2 linked regions of the Azospira inquinata genome follow. Each later gene encodes a partner of the first gene's protein in a complex. Links are inferred from orthologs where the notes say so. Each region holds a gene or a part of one and is shown on either strand. Other genes may lie near its edges. The genes, in order: groL and metK.

Evidence for each region.
Region 2: the proteins of groL (region 1) and metK are in contact, whole or in part, in a cryo-EM structure (PDB 8P4O), measured with the Escherichia coli proteins. The link is inferred for Azospira inquinata from one-to-one orthologs.

Annotation. Positions count from the first base shown.
Region 1 is NZ_CP064782.1:2,168,335-2,178,107, forward strand. What follows is about bases 4,709-7,606. They hold groL (chaperonin GroEL), read left to right. Parts: upstream 4,709-5,280; coding sequence 5,281-6,933; downstream 6,934-7,606. Other genes in these bases: groES (co-chaperone GroES), read left to right, coding at 4,946-5,236; yedF (sulfurtransferase-like selenium metabolism protein YedF), read right to left, coding at 7,034-7,291; yedE (selenium metabolism membrane protein YedE/FdhT), read right to left, coding at 7,288-7,606. In the rest of the region: Azoinq_RS09945 (AAA family ATPase), read right to left, coding at 1-245; Azoinq_RS09950 (restriction endonuclease subunit S), read right to left, coding at 242-1,555; Azoinq_RS09955 (type I restriction endonuclease subunit R), read right to left, coding at 1,545-4,520; more of yedE, read right to left, coding at 7,607-8,484; alternative ribosome rescue aminoacyl-tRNA hydrolase ArfB, read right to left, coding at 8,779-9,225; Azoinq_RS09985 (potassium transporter Kup), read right to left, coding at 9,333-9,773.
Region 2 is NZ_CP064782.1:1,248,555-1,258,296, reverse strand. What follows is about bases 2,413-5,279. They hold metK (methionine adenosyltransferase), read right to left. Parts: upstream 4,496-5,279; coding sequence 3,329-4,495; downstream 2,413-3,328. Other genes in these bases: Azoinq_RS05675 (lysophospholipid acyltransferase family protein), read left to right, coding at 4,682-5,279; Azoinq_RS05685 (fatty acid--CoA ligase), read right to left, coding at 2,413-3,187. In the rest of the region: Azoinq_RS05690 (methyl-accepting chemotaxis protein), read left to right, coding at 1-1,280; more of Azoinq_RS05685, read right to left, coding at 1,520-2,412; more of Azoinq_RS05675, read left to right, coding at 5,280-5,668; Azoinq_RS05670 (LpxL/LpxP family acyltransferase), read left to right, coding at 5,665-6,525; Azoinq_RS05665 (GNAT family N-acetyltransferase), read left to right, coding at 6,607-7,176; dapF (diaminopimelate epimerase), read left to right, coding at 7,195-8,025; Azoinq_RS05655 (DUF484 family protein), read left to right, coding at 8,022-8,687; tyrosine recombinase XerC, read left to right, coding at 8,735-9,649; Azoinq_RS05645 (VIT1/CCC1 transporter family protein), read left to right, coding at 9,646-9,742. UniProt on the Escherichia coli protein: Catalyzes the formation of S-adenosylmethionine (AdoMet) from methionine and ATP.

The sequences.
Region 1 (9,773 bases):
GTGAAGGCGTTGAAGTAGAGCGTGTCGCCCACTGTTTCTGCAATGACCAGCGGCTGCTCGGTATTGTCCTCTGTCGTCAGATCGCGATGGATCGTCTTCTTGCCGGCATCCTTGAAGGCCATCGACAGCCGCGTCTTGCCGGTGCCGTTGTACGCATAGAGCAGAATGGCTTTCTTGTTCTCCAGTTCGCCTCGCAAATAGGTGGCCAGCGCGGGCAGGTCGGCGAAGGGTAGGCCCGGCTTCATGCCGGAACCTCGTCCAGCACCGGGAACAACTGTTGCATCAGGCCCTTCTTGTGGGCTTTGAGGGCGGCGATTTTTTGACTTTGGGCGGTTATGAGGTCGTCGAGGGAAGACAGGCACTCTACGATTCTTTTTTGTTCTGGTGGCAGAGGATATACAACCGGCAATACCCTGATTATTTCCGCATTGAGATTCAGTACTCCGCTGCCTGCAGCGTTGTTCAGAAAATAGGATTGGCTCGTTGGCGAAAAAATGAAGTAGTAAAGATATTCTCTGCCTACAAGCTCGCTTAGCTCCGTTATGGCGATCCATCCATCGTGAATGCACGACTTGATTTTCATCAGATACGGTCGACCGAAGCTCATCGAGTTGGAGAGTATTAGGTCGCCGGGGCTAACCTCTCTTGTCTTGCTTAGTGCTTCAGGGCGAACTTTCTCTTCAGTCCTCGTAACGTATTTCGCTTCTTTGCCCACGTCACCAATCTTTAGCCAATTCAGTCCATTGGTTGCTGTGGTAAGAAAGCCATCGATTGGTCGAGGGGAACCGCCACGTACAACAGTAGAAAGGTCGCCGAGAGTTTTCCCCTCCCATTCCCCCGCTTCCCGAAACTCGGGAAACCGCAGCCGTGGCTCGGTTTCGCCTTCGCGGGGGAAAAGCTGCTGCATCAGGCCCTTCTTGTGGGTCATGAGGGCTTCCAGCTTTTGGGATTCCGCCGTGATCAGATCGTCGAGGGAAGACAGGCAGTCGGCGATTTTTTGTTGTTCGGCGGTGGAGGGAAAACTAATGGGCAGAGCTTTAATAATGTCTGCGTTGAGATTTTGAACTCCACTTCCTGCGGCGTTATCAAAAAAGTAGCTCTGGCTTCCCGGTGCCGAGATCGAGTAATAGAGAAAGTCTCTTTCTGTATTCTTGGCGATTTCCGTAATGGCGATCCAACCGTCATGAATGCACGTCTCAACCTGAAGAATGTAGGGCCTTCCGAAACTCATCGAGTTCGAGAGAATCAAGTCTCCAGGATTTACCACTCGCGTTTTACTCAGCGCGTCAGGTCGGACCTTCTCCGCGGTTCGTGTGACGTATTTGGCCTCTTTATCCACATCGCCAATCTTGAGCCAGTTAAGACCGCTCGCGTCAGTGGTGAGAAAATCGTCAATCGGACGTGGAGAACCACCACGGACAACTTCCGATAAATTTCCCAAGAGGCCGTTTTCCCACCCCTCTGCCTCCCGAAACTCAGGAAACCGCAGCCGTGGCACCAGCGCTGACTTTTCCTTGTTATCTTCGCCCATCGCGCTCTTGCCCTTACTGCTCATACGCACTCAACCCCGAAATCTCCCGCCCCTGGGCCAGCTTGTGCAGCAGGGGCGTCAGGTCATCCACTAGCGCCAGTTCCGCCTGAGTACGGGCCTTCCAGCCCAGCCCCAAGGGGGCCATAAGTTCGCTCAGGGCTTCGCCATCGAAGATGCGGCGGCGGAGCACTTCGTCCACAAAGGCTTGCAGTGCGGCGGCGTCCAGCTTGTGCCTGGTAGCGATGCCGGTGAGTTCCTGAACTTTTTTCTCAGCCTTGAAGCGTTCGTAACCAGCGCGGATTTCCTTTTCTTCCAGCGCCTCGCCCAGGGGCAGGCTGCGGATGTAGGCGGTGATGTCTTCCCCTTCGTCCATGAATTTGGCGTCGGCCTGGATGAGACCGATCAATTGCTCCCGGCTCATGGTGGTCTTGCTGCTGGGGGTCTGGGCCGTCAGGCGGGCGATGAGGCCCATGATGTAGTCGTAGTCGATGAGGCTGGAGGCGAAGAGCACGAATTCGAAATCCAGTTGCTGGACTTCGGCAGGCGCATGCTCCCCTTCCTTTGCTTGCTGCTCCTTGAGGCGCTTGGCGATTTCCAGGTAGGTGCAGCGGAAGCTCTGCAATTGGTCCCGGGGCAGGAGGGCTTCCATCTTGGCCTTTTGCTCGGGGGCTAGGTCAGTGTACTGGTCCAGCTGGGTCTTGAGGCGCTGCACTTCCTTGAAGCGGGTGATGAATTCGATGCGGGCCGTGTCACCCTTGAGGTTGTAAACCTGCTCGGGCTCGCAGGCTAGGTTCTTTTGCTCCATGAAGCGTTCCATGCCCGCGACGGCAGCCTCGTATTTGCCCAGCACGTCGGCTGCCGGGTCCACCAGCCAGATGGCGTGGGCCCGGTCCACCTTTTCTCCGGAGAAAAGGGCGATGGCGGCATCCACTTCTTTTTGCTGCTGGCGAAAGTCGAGTACGTTGCCGTAGGGCTTGCTGTCGTTGAGTACCCGATTGGTCCGGGAGAAGGCCTGTATCAGGCCGTGGTGCTTGAGGTTCTTGTCCACGTACAGGGTGTTGAGGTACTTGGAGTCGAAGCCGGTGAGCAGCATGTCCACCACGATGGTGATGTCGATCTTTTTCCCATGGGGCAGGTCCCCATTGGGGTATTGCTGATCCTTGATGCGCTTTTGTACATCCTGATAGTAGAGGTCGAACTCGCCGATGCGGTGGTTGGTGCCATAGCGGGCGTTGTAGTCGGCGATGATGCGGGTGAGGGCGGCCTTCTTGCCTTCCGGGTCCTGCTGGTTGTCGGCTTTTTCCTGGGGCAGGTCTTCCTGAATCTGCTGCACGTCCTTGTTGCCTTCGGCGGGCGGCGAGAAGACGCAGGCGATATTCAGGGGGGCGAACTCCGGATTCTGCTTGCGTATTTTCTCCTGCACGGTCTGGAACAGGGCGTGATATTCGATGGCGTCGTTGATGCTGGCGGTGGCCAGCAAGGCGTTGAATTTGCGCTCGGCGGTGGCGGCGTCGTGCTTGGAGAGGATGGCTTCGACGACTTTACGCTTGGCCAGGGGCTCGCCGGGTTTGGGTGGGTGCTTACCCTCCGGCTTGAAGTAATCCACGTGGAAACGCAAGACATTGCGGTCTTCAATGGCGTGGGTGATGGTGTATTGGTGCAGGCAACGCTGGAATAGGTCGTCGGTGGTGCGGTAACTGGCCTGCTGGCCTTCAATCTGCTGATAGGTGGCGTTCTGCTCGAAGATGGGTGTGCCGGTAAAGCCGAACATCTGGGCGTTGGGGAAAAAATCCTTAATGGCCTTGTGGTTGTCGCCGAATTGGGAGCGGTGGCATTCATCAAAGATGAACACCATGCGTTGCTGGCGCAGCGGTTCCAGACGCTCTTTGTAGTTGCGCTTGTTGCTGTCATCCAGCGCTAGGCCCAGCTTCTGGATCGTGGTGACGATAACCTTATCGGCTTTGTCGTCGGACAGCAGGCGACGCACCAGGGTTTCGGTATTGGTGTTTTCTTCGACGCAGTTTTCCTGGAAGCGGTTGAATTCCTCCCGGGTCTGGCGATCCAGATCCTTGCGGTCCACCACGAACAAACATTTGTCGATGTCCGGGTTGTCCTTGAGCAGGGTGGAGGCCTTGAACGAGGTAAGCGTCTTGCCGCTGCCGGTGGTGTGCCAAATGTAGCCATTGCCGCAGCGTTGGTGGATGCAGTCCACAATGGCCTGCACGGCATAAATCTGGTAAGGCCGCATCATTAGCAGCTTCTGCTCGCAGGCCACCAGCACCATATAACGGCTGATCATCTGGCCCAGGGTGCATTTGGCGAGAAACTGCTCGGCGAAAACCTCCAGATTGGTGATTTTTTTGTTGTTCTTGTCGGCAAATTGGTAAACCGGCAGAAAGCGTTCATCCGCGTTGAAGCTGAAATGGCGGGCGTTGTTGTTGGCAAAGTACCAAGTGTCCGCCCGGTTGCTCACAATGAAGAGCTGGATGAAGCAGAGCAGGGTCTTGCTGTAGCCGTTGCCAGGGGCGTCCTTGTAATCCACGATTTGTTGCATGGCTCGGCGCGGACTGACGGCCAAAGTCTTGAGCTCAATCTGCACCACCGGAACCCCGTTGATGAGCAGCATCACGTCGTAGCGGTGGTAACTGTTATCGGTGTTGATGCGTAACTGGTTGACCACTTCAAAGTGGTTTTTGCACCAGTCTTTGATATTGACCAACGTGTAGTTCAAGGGGGTGCCGTCGTCCCGTTCGAAAGCCGTGATGCTGCGCAACGTCTGAGCCGCTTTATAGACATCCGCCGTAATAACGGTATCGAGCAGGCGCTGAAATTCGCCATCGGTGAGTTTGACCCGGTTTAATGCTTCAAATTTTTCACGGAAATTGGCTTCTAGGGCTGCCCGATCCCGGATGTCCGGGCGGTAGGTGTATTTGAGGTCATCCAGCTTGGCAATCAGATCAAGCTCGATTTGGTTTTCCGTGGTTGACATGTGGATCACCTGAAACAGGCGAATGGTATTTTGTAATGGGCGGAGTCTAACAGTGCTTGGCGGAGCAACCCAACTACCATGAGGGTGACAAGTGCGCTATGGCTTTCCTTTCATTTGTTGTGGGGAGCGTTGCCCTGGAGTGGCCTTCCAATGCTTCGGCGCTGGAGGAATGTTTTTCCGAAAGGGGAAACGGCATGAACCAGCCGCTGCCTCCGCAAAACGGGGAACAGGGGAGGTGGGCCTGGGAGTCTGACCTTCTCCCCAATCACCCCACCCCACAATTTTCCCGTCCCCAGGGCTTGAAATCCCCCTAAGCCGCCCCTATTATTAGCACTCGCAACGGTTGAGTGCTAACACCCGGTGGGGTGGGGCACCGACGCCGGACAAATTCCACCGTACAACTTCGCAACAAGGAGCTAAATCCTATGAAAATCCGTCCCTTGCATGATCGCGTGATCGTCAAGCGCCTGGAAGAAGAACGCAAGACCGCTTCCGGTATCGTTATCCCCGATGCAGCCGCTGAAAAGCCCGATCAAGGTGAAGTGGTTGCCGTGGGCAACGGCAAGCTGCTGGACAACGGTGAAGTCCGCAAGCTGGAAGTGAAAGTGGGTGACCGGGTGCTGTTCGGCAAATATTCCGGTCAGACCGTGAAGGTGGATGGCCAGGAAGTGCTGGTCATGCGCGAAGAAGACCTGATGGGCGTGATTGAGGCCTAAGCCTCCTTTCCCCCTGTTCAATCGATTTATTGAGGAGAGTATCAATGCCTGCTAAGGAAGTTAAATTCGGCGATTCCGGTCGCGCCCGCATGGTTGAAGGCGTCAATATTCTGGCTGACGCTGTCAAAGTGACCCTGGGCCCCAAGGGCCGTAACGTGGTGCTGGAACGCTCTTTCGGCGGCCCCACCGTGACCAAGGACGGTGTGTCCGTGGCCAAGGAAATCGAACTGAAGGACAAGTTCGCCAACATGGGCGCCCAAATGGTCAAGGAAGTGGCTTCCAAGACCTCCGATCTGGCCGGTGACGGCACCACCACGGCTACCGTGCTGGCCCAAGCCATTGTCCGGGAAGGCATGAAGTACGTGGCCGCCGGCATGAACCCCATGGATCTGAAGCGGGGTATCGACAAGGCGGTGGAAGCTACCATTGATGAGCTGAAGAAGCTGTCCAAGCCCTGTTCCACCACCAAGGAAATCGCCCAAGTCGGCTCCATTTCCGCCAACTCCGATGCCTCCATCGGTGAAATCATCGCCCAGGCCATGGAAAAGGTCGGTAAGGAAGGCGTGATCACCGTGGAAGACGGCAAGTCCCTGCAAAACGAACTGGAAGTTGTGGAAGGGATGCAGTTCGACCGCGGCTACCTGTCCCCCTACTTCATCAACAATCCGGATAAGCAAATCGCCATCCTGGAAAACCCCTATGTGCTGCTCTTCGACAAGAAGATATCCAACATTCGGGATCTGCTGCCGGTACTGGAACAAGTGGCCAAGGCCAGCCGTCCCCTGCTGATCATCGCCGAAGACGTGGAAGGGGAAGCCCTGGCCACCCTGGTGGTGAACAACATCCGCGGCATCCTGAAGACCGTGGCCGTCAAGGCTCCTGGCTTCGGCGACCGTCGTAAGGCCATGCTGGAAGACATCGCCATCCTCACCGGCGGTCAAGTGATCTCCGAAGAAGTGGGCCTGTCCCTGGAAAAGGCCACCCTGGAAGATCTGGGCCAAGCCAAGCGCATCGAAGTGGGTAAGGAAAACACCACCATCATCGACGGCGACGGCACGGAAGACGCCATTAAGGCCCGCGTGACCCAAATCCGCGCCCAAATCGAAGCCGCCACTTCCGATTACGATCGGGAAAAGCTGCAAGAACGGGTGGCCAAGCTGGCCGGCGGTGTGGCCGTGATCAAGGTGGGTGCTGCCACCGAAATGGAAATGAAGGAAAAGAAGGCTCGCGTGGAAGATGCCCTGCACGCTACCCGCGCCGCCGTTGAAGAAGGGATCGTCCCCGGGGGCGGTGTTTCCCTGCTGCGCGCCCGTGCCAATGTGGGCTCCCTGAAGGGTGCCAACCACGAACAAGACGCCGGCATGAAGATTGTGCTGCGTGCCGTGGAAGAACCCCTGCGCCAAATCGTGGCCAACGCTGGCGACGAACCCTCCGTGGTGGTGAACAAGGTGCTGGAAGGCTCCGGTAACTTCGGTTACAACGCTGCCACCGGCGAATACGGCGACATGGTGGCCATGGGCGTGCTGGATCCCACCAAGGTGGAACGCACCGCCCTGCTGAACGCCGCCTCTGTGGCCGGTCTGATGCTGACCACCGACTGCATGGTGGCCGAACTGGTGGAAGACAAGCCTGCTGCTGCCGGCATGCCCGATATGGGCGGCATGGGCGGTATGGGTGGCATGGGCATGGGGATGTAATTTCCCCCGAGTCCTGCACTCAAGCAAAAGCCCGGCTTCGGCCGGGCTTTTTTATGGGGCAGAGGGGGCAAGACCTCCACCCCGGGGGAAGTCCCCCCTTTCAGCGGCGGATCAGATAACGGATGGTGGGGCCGTCCTGCACCACCTCCAGTACCTCATAGCCGTGGTTTTTCGCATCCACGGGAATACTGTTGATGGACTGGGGACAGTCGGTCACCACTTCTAGCACCTGGCCCGGAGCCAGCTGGGGCAAGGCCTCCAGGGTGGCCACCGCCGGGTAGGGACAGGGCTCCCCCCGCATATCCAGGCGGAAATCGGGGGCGGGCAGGGAAGCGGGTTGGGTCGGGGTTTGGGTCATAGGGCCTCCTGGGCCGCTTTACGGGCAAAGAAATGTTTTTCCCACCACAGCACGGCCAACAGGGCGACGGCCAGCAGCAGATAGGTGACCAGCAGGCCTCCTGCCGGGCCAAAGGTTTCCAGCAGATTGACCTTGGCGTAGGGGGTGACCAGAAGGGGGGTCAGATCGTCCCAGTAAATGGCCAGCAGGGTAGAGCCGATCACATTGCCCAGACCTACCCACCAGTAATGCACCTGGCCTTCCACGGCCCGGTACATCCAGCCCGTTTCACAGCCCCCGGCCAGCACAATGCCAAAGCCGAAGAGCAGTCCCCCCAGTACCGCATTGGGCCCGGCCCACATAATCTTGGGGGCCACTCCCAGTTGCACGTAGCTGAAGACGCCGATAACGCTCACCGCCATACCCAGGAGAATGGCCTTGGCCATCTGGGTACGGCCGGTGATCCACAAATCCCGGAAAGCGGAGGTGAAGCAGACCTGGGCCCGTTCAATGATTAGGCCGAAGGCCAGTCCGAACAGGGCTGCCAGCCCCAGCTTGGGGGTGGCCCCCACCTTGCTGCCCGCCCAGGCCAGAAAGGCGAGAAACACCACCATGCCTAGGCGAAAGCGGCGGGCCGCCTGGCGGGGATCCTGTTGCAGGGGCGTGGGGGCGCTCACCTTTTGCAGCTTCAGGGGTACCCGGAACAGGGGTAGCAGGGTAAAGCGGGCGCCAAACCAGGTGCCCACGGCGGTCGCCAGGGCAAAGAACCAGGCGTGCAGGGAAAACTGGGGAATGCCGGTGAAAAAGGCGGCCAGATTGCAGCCCATGGCCAGACGGGCGCCAAAGCCGGCAATGATGCCGCCCACCAGGGCCTGGGCGATGCGGATCGGATGCTGGGGCAGGCGCAGCTTGACGTTGTTGGCCCACAGGGCGGCGGCGAAGCAACCGGCGAACATGCCCAGGATCATCATCCCATCCACCCGTTCCAGGGGCGTACCCTCAAAGTGCATGAGCTTGAAATAGGTCCAGGTTTCCGGGTGGTAACCGGCGAATTGGAGCAGGTGGCCGCCCCAGCGGGTGAATTCCCCGGTCACGGCCCAGAAGGTGCCGGTGATGCCGAAGTAGTAGGCGGCCAGCACCCCGGCGGCGATGATGGCCGGCACGGGAGGCCAAAAGGTGATGAGAAAGCGTTGCTTGAAGGTCGGCCAGTTCATGGCGGCAAAAACTCCTGAAACGAAAAAAGACCGGGGGCCGAAAAACCGGCTGGGCCCGTCGGGGGCGCATTTTCCCACGTTTCCTCGCCCTTTCCGACGGAAGGGGCGCCCAAAACCCAAAACCCAAAACCCAAAACCCAAAACCCAAAACCCAAAACCCAAAACCCAAAACCCAAAACCCAAAACCCAAAACCCAAAACCCAACCCTCTGCTTGCTGGGGCAAGGACGGCTCCCGTATCACCCTACGTGCTCGTGGCCCCGGGCTGGCCATAGGGCAGGGGGGCCCGATCTGCCTACCAGGCCACCTTGCCCCGTCCCCGCTTGATTTCCCCATGCCGCTGCTTGCTTTCCTTGCGCCGCCCCAGTGCGGCCCGGGAGGGGCGGGTGGGGCGCCGGGGCTTGTCTGTATGGGCGGCCTCCGCCACCAGGGCGTTGAGCCGTTCCAGGGCGGCGGCCCGGTTCTGTTCCTGGGTGCGGAATTCCTGGGCCTTGATGACCAGTATCCCGTCCCGGGTGAGGCGCTGGTCCCCCAGGCGCAGCAGCCGCTCCTTGAGCCAGTCGGGTAGGGAGGAGGCCCGGATGTCGAAGCGCAGGTGAATGGCGGAGGACACCTTGTTCACGTTTTGCCCCCCGGCCCCCTGGGCCCGGATGGCTTCCAGGGTAACTTCTTCAGGGGCAACGGTATAAACGGGCATGGCGGGGGCGGGCGGCAGACAGGGCAAGGGGGTGAAGAATGCCACGGGCCGGGGCCCCTGTCCTCCTTCAGCCATGAAAAAGGGGCCCGAAGGCCCCTTGGGGAGGGTCGCCAGAGAAGACGGTGGTGGCTCGAAACCGTGGCTTCGCCCCCCTAGAGGGTGACCTGACTCCCCAGTTCCACCACCCGGTTGGAGGGCAGCTTGAAAAAGTCCGTGGCGCTACCCGCGTTGCGGAACAGGGCGACGAAGAGCTTTTCCCGCCACAAGGGCAGCTGGCCGCCGAGCCGGGGAATGATGGTTTCCCGGCCCAGGAAGAAGGACACCTCCGCCAGGTCCAGGGGCAAGCCCTGGGCGGCGCAATGGTCCAGGGCCAGGGGAATGTCCGGTTCATCCTTGAAACCGTAATTCACCGCCACATGCCAGAAATTGTCCCGCAGGTGGCTGACCGTTAGCCGTTCCCCCTCCGGTACATAGGGGGTGTCGATGAAATGGACGGAAAGCAGCACCACCCGTTCATGGATGACCTGGTAGTGCTTCAGGCTGTGGAGCAGGGGATGGGGCACCATGGAGGCGTCCGGGGTCATGAAAATGGC
Region 2 (9,742 bases), 920 kb from region 1 along the record:
AGGAAGCCAATACCCAGGTGAGCCGTTATTTCGCCCTGGTGGACCAGGCCCTGGCCCTGTCCAATGACGGTAAAAACGAGGCGGCCCGGGAGATGATTCTGAGCCATGGGGCCCAGATCAAGGCCATGATGCAGGCGGTCAATAACCTGCTGGCCTATGAGGCTTCCCTGACCGGGAAAGTGGCCCAGGCTTCGGCGGCGGATTACCACAACAGCATTATTCTGCTGCTCGGGGTTATCGGTCTGGCGGCGGCATTTTCCATTGTCATGGGGGTCATGACCTACCGTCGGGTGGAAGGGCCCCTGGTGGCCGTGGAACGGCTGGTGGAAGAGGTGGAAAGCGAGCTGGATTTCACCCGCCGGGTGCCGGTCACGGGTAAGGACGAAATTTCCGCTATGGCGGCGGCCTTCAACCGGTTGCTGGACCGGATGCAGCAAAGCCTGTCCGACATTACCAAGCACGCCTCCGAAGTGTCCGACGCCGCCGCCCAGATGGCTACGGCGGCCCAGCAGGTGTCCGTCAGTTCCTCCCAGCAAAGCGATGCGGCGGCCAGCATGGCGGCCACGGTGGAAGAAATGACCGTGAGCGTCACCCACGTGGCGGACCGGGCCGGGGAAACCAACCAGCTGGCCGTGCGTTCCGGCCAGGTGGCTACCGAAGGGGCGGAGGTGATCGGCCATACGGTGGAAGACATCAACGGCATCGCCCAGGTGGTGCGCAGCGCCGCCGAACACATCGATCTGCTGGATCAGGACAGCGCCAAGGTGAATACGGTGGTGGCGGTGATTCGGGAAGTGGCGGATCAGACCAATCTCCTGGCTCTGAATGCGGCCATCGAGGCGGCTCGGGCCGGGGAAGCGGGCCGGGGCTTTGCCGTGGTGGCTGACGAGGTGCGCAAGCTGGCGGAACGCACCGCCTCTTCCACCCAGGAAATCGCCTCCACCATCGGTTCCATGCAGACCAGCGCCAAGAGCGCCGCCGAAGGCATGCGGGCGGCGGTGGATCAGGTGGAAAGCGGCGTGGCCCGTACCGCCCAGGCCAGCGACTCGATCCGGGAAATCAGCCAGGTGTCCCAGGACACGGAAGCCCGGGTGGGGGAAATCAGCGAAGCCATTCGGGAACAAAGCGTGGCCAGCACCAGCATTGCCCAGCAGGTGGAACGGATCGCCCAGATGACGGAAGAAAACAGCGCCGCGGCGGCCGCCACGGCGGACACGGCCCGGCATCTGGACGAACTGGCTGGCGCCATGCGTCAGGTGGTGGGCCAGTACCGGGTGTGAGGCAGGCCGCCCGGGGCGGCCCAATCGCTGCAATGAAGGGGCCATTCGGCCCCTTTTCTTTTCTGCCCGGAGAGGGAAGAAAGACGGGCTTCTTACTTTTGCCGGGCGGGAGAGCCAAGCTGGAAGCCATTCTTGCGGCGGGGTGAAGGGAAATTGGCTTCCCGCGGCCCTGGGCGGCCGGATGCCCTATGCGGAAGGTTCGGCGGTAGGTTACCCGGAAGTCCGATAGGCCGGCGGTCTTAGCCCTTGGCCTTGGACAAATCTTCCCGGATCTGGCGCTTGTTGATTTTGCCCACGCTGGTGCGGGCCAGGGTTTTGACGAAGCTCACCTGGATCAGCACCCCGTAGCGGGTGACGCCTTGCACTTCCGCTGCGTGGGCGGCGAAGTTGCGGATGGTGTGGGCGGTGATTTTGCCTTCCCATTCCGGCTTTAACACCACCAGGGCCAGGGGCCGTTCCCCCCACTTGTCGTCCCGCACCCCCACCACGGCCACTTCATGGACCGCCGGGTGTTGGCCCACGATGTCTTCCAGTTGCAGGGAGGAGGTCCATTCCCCGCCGGTTTTGATCACGTCCTTGATCCGGTCCGTGATTTGCAGCCAGCCCTGGGCGTCCATAAAACCGATGTCGGCGGTGTGCAGGTAGCCCCCTTCCCACAACTCCTCCGAGGCTTCCGGAGCGTGGAGGTAGCCCTGGGTGAGCCAGGGGGAGCGCACCACCACTTCCCCCGTGGTCTGGCCGTCCCGGGGCAGTTCCCCCATGTTGGGGTCGGTCAGGCGCAAATCCACCAGGGGCAGGGTGAGGCCGGTCTTGGCCCGGTACACCGCCTGCTCCTCCGCCGGGGCATCCACCAGGTCGCTGGGGAGGTGGGCGATGGTGAGGATGGGGCAGGTTTCCGACATGCCGTAGCCGGTAAAGAGGTCCATGCCCCGGGCCAGGGCCGTACAGGCGAGGGCCTGGGCCAAGGCGGAGCCGCCGATCATCACCTTCCAGCCGGACAGGTCCGTGTCCTTGGCGTGGGGATGGTTGAGGATCATGTGCAGCACCGTGGGGACGCAGTGGGAAAAGCTCACCTTTTCCTCCCGGCGCAGCTTGAGGAGCATGTCCGCCTGGTAGCGGCCCGGATAGACCTGTTTCAGGCCCAGCATGGTGGCCACGTAGGGCAGGCCCCAGGCATGCACGTGGAACATGGGGGTGATGGGCATGTACACGTCGTCCCGGTGCAGGCGCCCCTGGCGGGCGGCGGTGCCCAGGGCGGTGGCCGCGGAAAGGCTGTGCAACACCAGCTGGCGATGGCTGAAATAGACCCCCTTGGGCAAGCCCGTGGTGCCGGTGGTGTAGAAGGTGGTGGCCTTGGCGTTTTCGTCAAAGTCAGGGAAATCGTAGTCCGGGGAAGACTGGGCCAGCAGGGTTTCGTAATCCGTGGCGAAGGGCAGGTCCAGGCCCGCCTTGCTTTCCCCGGCCTGATCTCCGTGGATCAGTACCAGGGTCTTCACCGTTTCCAGCTTGTCCGCAAAGGCGGCCAGGAGGGGCAGGAATTCGCTATTGACCAGAAGCACGTCGGCCCGGGCGTGGTTCAGGGTGTACAGGAGCTGGTCCTGAGTGAGGCGCACATTCACCGTTTGCAGCACCGCCCCCATCATGGGCACGGCAAAAAAACATTCCAAATAGCGGTGGCTGTCCCAGTCCATGATGGCCACCGTCTTGCCCGCTTCCACCCCCAGCCCGGCCAGACCGTTGGCCAGCCGGCCGATGCGCTGTTCCAGATCCCGGTAGGTGTGGCGCACCTTGTCCCGGTAAACGATTTCCTGATCCGGATGCTGGGTCAGGGCCGAGTGGAGCAGGTGCTTGATGAGCAGGGGAAAGGCATAGGCGGAAGGCGTGGCGGCGACGAGTTGGACCGGCATATTGTTGTTTGACCTTTGCAAAAGAACAGGCGGGGCTTGGGGCCCGGTGGCGGCCGCCGGGTGGGCGGATACAAAAACGCCCAGCGGGTGGCTGGGCGTCTGAGCTACGACAAAAGCAGTATGGCGCAGGCGCGCCCCGGATTATAGGCCCGCGTCGGCCCGCAGGGCAGCCGCCTTGTCCGTGGCTTCCCAGGTGAATTCCGGCTCTTCCCGACCGAAGTGGCCGTAGGCGGCGGTTTTGGCGTAGATGGGGCGGAGCAGGTCCAGGGTTTGGATAATGCCCTTGGGACGCAGGTCGAAGTGACGGCCCACCAGTTCCACAATTTTTTCATCGGCGATCTTGCCCGTGCCGAAGGTATTCACCATCAGGGAAACGGGCTTGGCCACGCCGATGGCATAGGCTACCTGGACTTCGCACTTGTCCGCCAGACCGGCGGCCACGATGTTCTTGGCCACATAGCGGCCCGCGTAGGCGGCGGAGCGGTCCACCTTGGAAGGATCCTTGCCGGAAAAAGCGCCGCCGCCGTGGTGGGCGGCACCGCCGTAGGTGTCCACAATGATCTTGCGCCCGGTGAGGCCGCAGTCCCCGTGGGGACCGCCCACTACGAACCGGCCGGTGGGGTTGATCAGGTAGCGGGTGTTGCCGTTGAGCAATTCCGGGGGCAGCACGGGCTTGATGATTTCTTCTACCACCGCTTCGGTAATCTGGGCGTGGGAGACTTCCGGGCTGTGCTGGGTGGAAACCACCACGGTGTCGATGGCCACCGGCTTACCGTCCACGTATTTCACCGTGAGCTGGCTCTTGGCGTCGGGACGCAGCCAGGGCAGGCGACCATCCTTGCGCACCTCGGCCTGACGCTGCATGATGCGGTGGGCGTAGTAGATGGGCAGGGGCATGAGGGACGGGGTTTCGTTGCAGGCATAGCCGAACATCAGCCCCTGGTCGCCGGCACCCTGGTCCAGATCCAGGCCTTCCCCTTCATTCACCCCCTGGGCGATGTCCGGGGATTGCTTGTTGATGGCCACCAGAATGGCGCAGGACTTGTAGTCGAAGCCGATTTCCGAATCGGTGTAACCAATGCGCCGCACCGCTTCCTGGGCGATGTCCCGGTAATTGATGTTGGCTTTGGTGGTGATTTCCCCGGACATGACCACCAGACCGGTGGATACCAGGGTTTCGCAGGCGACCCGGCCCTTGGGGTCTTCCGCCAGAATGGCGTCCAGCACGGAATCGGAAATCTGGTCAGCGACCTTGTCCGGATGGCCTTCGGAAACGGATTCCGAGGTAAACAGAAACTCTTTTGCCAAGATAAATACTCCTCTCCCCTTTTGTTGTGGTGGATGGCGTTACCGCTCGGGGGGAGGAGCAGGCGACGCTTTAGCAGAATTTTTGATCCGCCCTGCAAGTTGTCCTGATTAACTCGGCGGCGCGATAATTCTAATTTTTCACCCGCCCCGGGTCAAACCAGGGCGACCTGGTACTGAGACACTCCCTTGGCCGCTCTGTTCCGTATCCTTTCCCTTCTGCCCCTTTCCTGGCTTCACGCCCTGGGGGCCCTGGTGGGCCGCCTGGCCTATCGCCTGTCCCCCGTCTACCGGGCCCATCTGGAAGAAAACCTGGCCCTGGCCTACGCCCCGGAGGCGGCGGCCCGGCTGGTGCCCCAGGCGGTGGCCGAAGCGGGTAAAGGCATGCTGGAATTGCCCAAGGTCTGGCTGCGGCCCCTGGAAGAAGCGGCGGGCCGGGTGGTCCGGGTGACCGGCTGGGAGCTGGTGGAAGCGGCCTGGGCCGAAGGCCGGGGCATTATTTTCCTCACCCCCCACCTGGGCTGCTTCGAGGTGACCGCCCAGTATTACGCCGCCCATTGCCGTCCCGAATCCCCCATTACGGTGCTCTACCGGCCCCCCAAACAGGCCTGGCTGGAACCCCTGATCGTCCAGGGCCGGGCCCGGGATCAGCGGCTGCAACTGGCCCCCGCCGACCTCTCCGGGGTGCGCCACCTGCTCCGCGCCTTAAAGCGCAAGGAAGCGGTGGGCATGCTGCCGGACCAGGCGCCGGGAGCCGGGGAAGGCAAATGGCTGGATTTCTTTGGTCGCCCCGCCTACACCATGACCCTGGCCGCCCGTCTTTCGGAAACCGGCGCCCGGGTGCTGCTGGCCTACGCGGAGCGCCTGCCCGGAGGGCGGGGCTTCCATCTCCATCTTCAGGAAACCCTCCACCCTCTGGAGGGCTCCACGGAAGTTCGGGCGGCCCAGATCAACCAGGAGCTGGAAGGCCTGATTCGCCAATGTCCGAGCCAGTACCTGTGGGGCTATAACCGTTACAAGCGGCCCTCCGGCGCCGAGCCGCCCCCCGCCGGGGCCCTGTCCCCAAGTCCCGCGCCCGCCTCCGGCTGGCATGTGGCGCCGGCGGCCATGGAGACTGGGCGATCCCCTTCCAGGGAGGGCGGGGCCTCCGCCCCGGTGGGGGAGGAGCGGCCATGACCCGGCTGGCCGTGGGCCTGCTCTGGCTCCTCCATTTTCTGCCCCTGGCTTGGCTGCGGGCCCTGGGGGCCGGTTTTGGCCGTCTGCTCTATGTCCTGGGCCGGGAACGGCGCCGGGTGGCCCTCACCAACCTGGGCTTGTGTTTCCCCGAGTTGGCACCCGAGGCGCGGCGCCGCCTGGCCTTGCAGCACTTCATCGCCTTCGGCCAGTCTTTTCTGGACCGGAGCCTGCTCTGGTGGGCCTCGCCAGCGCGTTTGCGCCGCCTGATCCAGTTGGAAGGCCTGGAACATCTGCCTACCGACGGAACGCCGGTGATACTCCTCAGTCCCCATTTTGTCGGCTTGGACGCGGGCTGGACCCGGCTCACCCTGGAAATGCCCATGCTGTCGGTGTACGCCAACCAGAAAAATCTGGTCTTCGACGCCGCTCTCTACGCCGGGCGTATGCGCTTCAACCAGCCCCAGCTTCTTTCCCGCCTGGACGGCCTGCGTAAGGCGGTGAGGGGCCTGGCCTCCGGTCGTCCCTTCTATTACCTGCCGGACCTGGATTTCGGCCCCCGGGATGCCATTTTCGTGCCCTTTTTCGGTACCCCTGCGGCGACCATCACCGGGGTGCCCCGGCTCGCCAAGCTGGCCCATGCCCGGGTGCTGCCCTGCCTGACCCGGATGACCCCCCAGGGCTATCGGGTGACCCTGGAAGCCCCCTGGGAGGACTATCCGGGGCCGGACCTTAATGCCGACACCCGGCGCATGAATGCCTTTATCGAAGCCCGGGTGCGCCAGTGTCCGGCCCAATATTATTGGCTGCATAAGCGCTTCAAGACCCGTCCCCCCGGGGAAGCCCGCTTTTACCCCTAAGTCCCGGGGCAGCGCCCCCTTCGGGCGGGGGTAAGATGGGGGCTTCCTGGTTCTGTCTCCAGTTTCGACCTTTTTCTGCCCATGACCGCCGTTTCCTCTGCTGTCTCCGCCCCTACCCCTTCCTCCCTGAATCTGGCGCCCCTAGCTCCGGACCGGGTGCCCGAGCTTATCGCCCTGGCCCGGGTGGTGTGGCAGGACACCTATTCGGCCCTGATTCCCCAGGCCCAGATCGACCACATGCTGGCGGAGCGCTACCAGCCCCGGGATTTGGCCGCCCAGGCTGGTGCCCCCGGCCCGGGCTGGACCGTGTGCTGGATGACGGCTGGTCTGGAGGATGCCATGGTGGGCTTTGCCTGCCTGGAAACCACGGATACTCCCGGGGAATTCAAGCTGGACAAGCTCTACGTCCATCCCCAGGCCCAGGGCCGGGGTGTGGGCCGGGCCCTGGTGGATTGGGCCGCCGCCACGGCCCGGGAGGCGGGAGGGCAAACCCTGGTGCTGGCGGTAAATAAGGGCAATACCCGGGCCCTGGCGGCCTATCGGGCCTACGGTTTCCGGCAGCGGGCGGCAGTGTGCCGTGACATCGGCCACGGCTTCGTCATGGATGACTTTATAATGGCCAAGCCTTTGCAAACGGCGGCTTGCGCCTAATAACAGCGAATTCCCATCATGAAGCTTAAATTTTCCAAGATGCACGGCCTGGGTAACGACTTTGTCGTGATCGACGGGGTGCGTCAGTCCGTTCATCTGACCCGGGAGCAGATCCGCTTTTTGGCGGATCGCCATTTCGGCGTGGGCTGCGACCAGCTGCTGCTGGTGGAGCCGGCCCGTCAGCCGGGGGTGGATTTCCGCTACCGGATTTTCAACGCCGACGGGGGCGAGGTGGAGCAGTGTGGCAATGGCGCCCGCTGTTTTGTCCGCTTTGTCCATGACCAGGGCCTTACCGCCAAGTCCGAAATCCGGGTGGAAACCCAAGCCGGAGTCATCGGCCCCCGTCTGGAGGCGGACGGTCTGGTGACCGTGGATATGGGCGTCCCGATCTTTGAACCGGCCCGCATTCCCTTTGTCAGCGATACGGATGCCCCGGTCCAGCCCCTTAAGGTGGGGGACCGGACCGTGGAGATCGGCGCCGTGTCCATGGGCAACCCCCACGCCGTGCAGGTGGTGGAGAACGTGGATCGGCATCCGGTGACGGAGGAAGGTCCCCTCATCGAATCCCATCTCCGCTTTCCCCAACGGGTGAACGCGGGCTTTATGGCGGTCCAGGACCGGCATCACATCAAGCTCCGGGTCTATGAGCGGGGCGCCGGGGAAACCCTGGCCTGCGGCACCGGCGCCTGCGCCGCCGTGGTGTCCGGCATCCGCCGGGGCCTTTTGGATTCCCCGGTGCGGGTGAGCACCCGGGGCGGCGAACTTTCCATTGCCTGGGCGGGGGCGGGCACTCCGGTGCTCATGACCGGCCCGGCGGTCACCGTTTTTAGCGGAGAAATCGATCTATGAGCCTGAACAGCGACGAAGTGGCCCAGTACCTGCTGGAGAGCCCGGAGTTTTTCGAAGAACACCCGGACCTGCTGACCCGGTTGGTGCTGCCCCATCCCCACGGTGGCCGGACCATTTCCATTACCGAACGGCAGATGATCGACCTGCGGGAAAAGAACAAGGCCCTGGCGGGCAAGCTGGGGGAACTGATCCAGTTTGGCGAGGATAACGACGCCATCAGCGAAAAAATGCACCGCCTGGCTGTGGGCTTGGTGGCCGCGTCCACCTTCCAGGCGGTGATCCATGTGCTGGATTTCCACCTGGAAGAGGATTTCGCCGTACCCCACGTGGCCCTGCGCCTCTGGGATCAGCCCCAGGGAGTGGGGGAATTGCCCGAATTCGCCGCCGTGTCCGAGGAACTCCAGGTCTTTGCCGAAACCCTTTCCCGGCCCTATTGCGGTACCACCTCCGGCTTCGAGACCTCCACCTGGTTTGGCGAAGCCTCGCCCCAGATCCGCTCCCAGGCCCTGATCGCCCTGCAAAAGGGGGATGGCACCTTCGGCATGGTGGCCCTGGGCAGCGAAGATCCCCAGCGCTTTTATTCCGACATGGGCACCCTCTACCTGGAACGGCTGGGGGAACTGGTTTCCGCCGCCATCAGCCGGGCCCTGCGCCCGGCCTGAGCCTGACGCTGGCTTAAGGCGGGGCGGAAGGCGGGAGGGGCGTCCTCATGACGGACCAGGAATTGGTGGACGCCTATCTGGCGGAACTGACGGATCAGCGCCGCCAGTCCCCCTTGACCGTGGCCGGCTATGGCCGGGATCTGGCGGCCCTCCTGGCCCTGGCCCGGGAGGCCCAGCCCCCGGTGTCCCTGGTCCGGCTCCAGGGCCTCCAGTTGCGCCGTTTCATGGGCCAGATCCATGGCCGGGGCCTTTCCGGTCGCTCCATCGCCCGTACCCTCTCCGCCTGGCGGGGCTTTTACCGCTGGCTGGGGGGGCGGGGGCTGGTGAGCAAAAATCCGGTGGACGGCATTCGGGCGCCCAAAAGCCCCAAGGCCCTGCCCCAGGTGCTCTCTCCAGATCAGGCCGCCCAGCTTCTGGATGCCCCGGTGGAGACGCCCCTGGAGGCCCGGGATCAGGCCATGTTCGAGCTTTTCTACTCCTCCGGCCTGCGTTTGGCGGAACTGGCCGGTCTCAATGTGGATTGCCTGGAAGACGTGGCCGCCGGGGAAGTGCGGGTGCTGGGCAAGCGCAGCAAGCTGCGCCTGGTGCCCGTGGGCAGCAAGGCCCGTCAAGCCATTGCCCGCTGGGCCGTGGAACGCCCCGTGCTGGCGGCCCCCGGGGAAACGGCCCTGTTCGTCAATCACCGGGGGGGCCGCCTTTCTCCCCGGGGCATTGAGGCCCGGCTGGCCCAGCGGGCCGTGCATCAGGGCCTGCCCTCCCGGGTCCATCCCCACATGCTGCGCCACTCCTTCGCCTCCCACGTGCTCCAGTCCTCCGGGGATTTGCGGGCAGTGCAGGAGATGCTCGGCCACGCCAGCATCGCTTCCACCCAGGTCTATACCCACCTGGATTTCCAGCATCTGGCCCAGGTCTATGACGCCGCCCACCCCCGGGCCAAACGTAAAGCCAAGGACAAGCCGTGACCGCCCCCACCCCGGAAGACCTGCAACGCTACCGCCGCAACCTCCAGGCCGAAGTGGATAGTGCCGCCCTCTACCGGGCCATGGCGGCAGTGG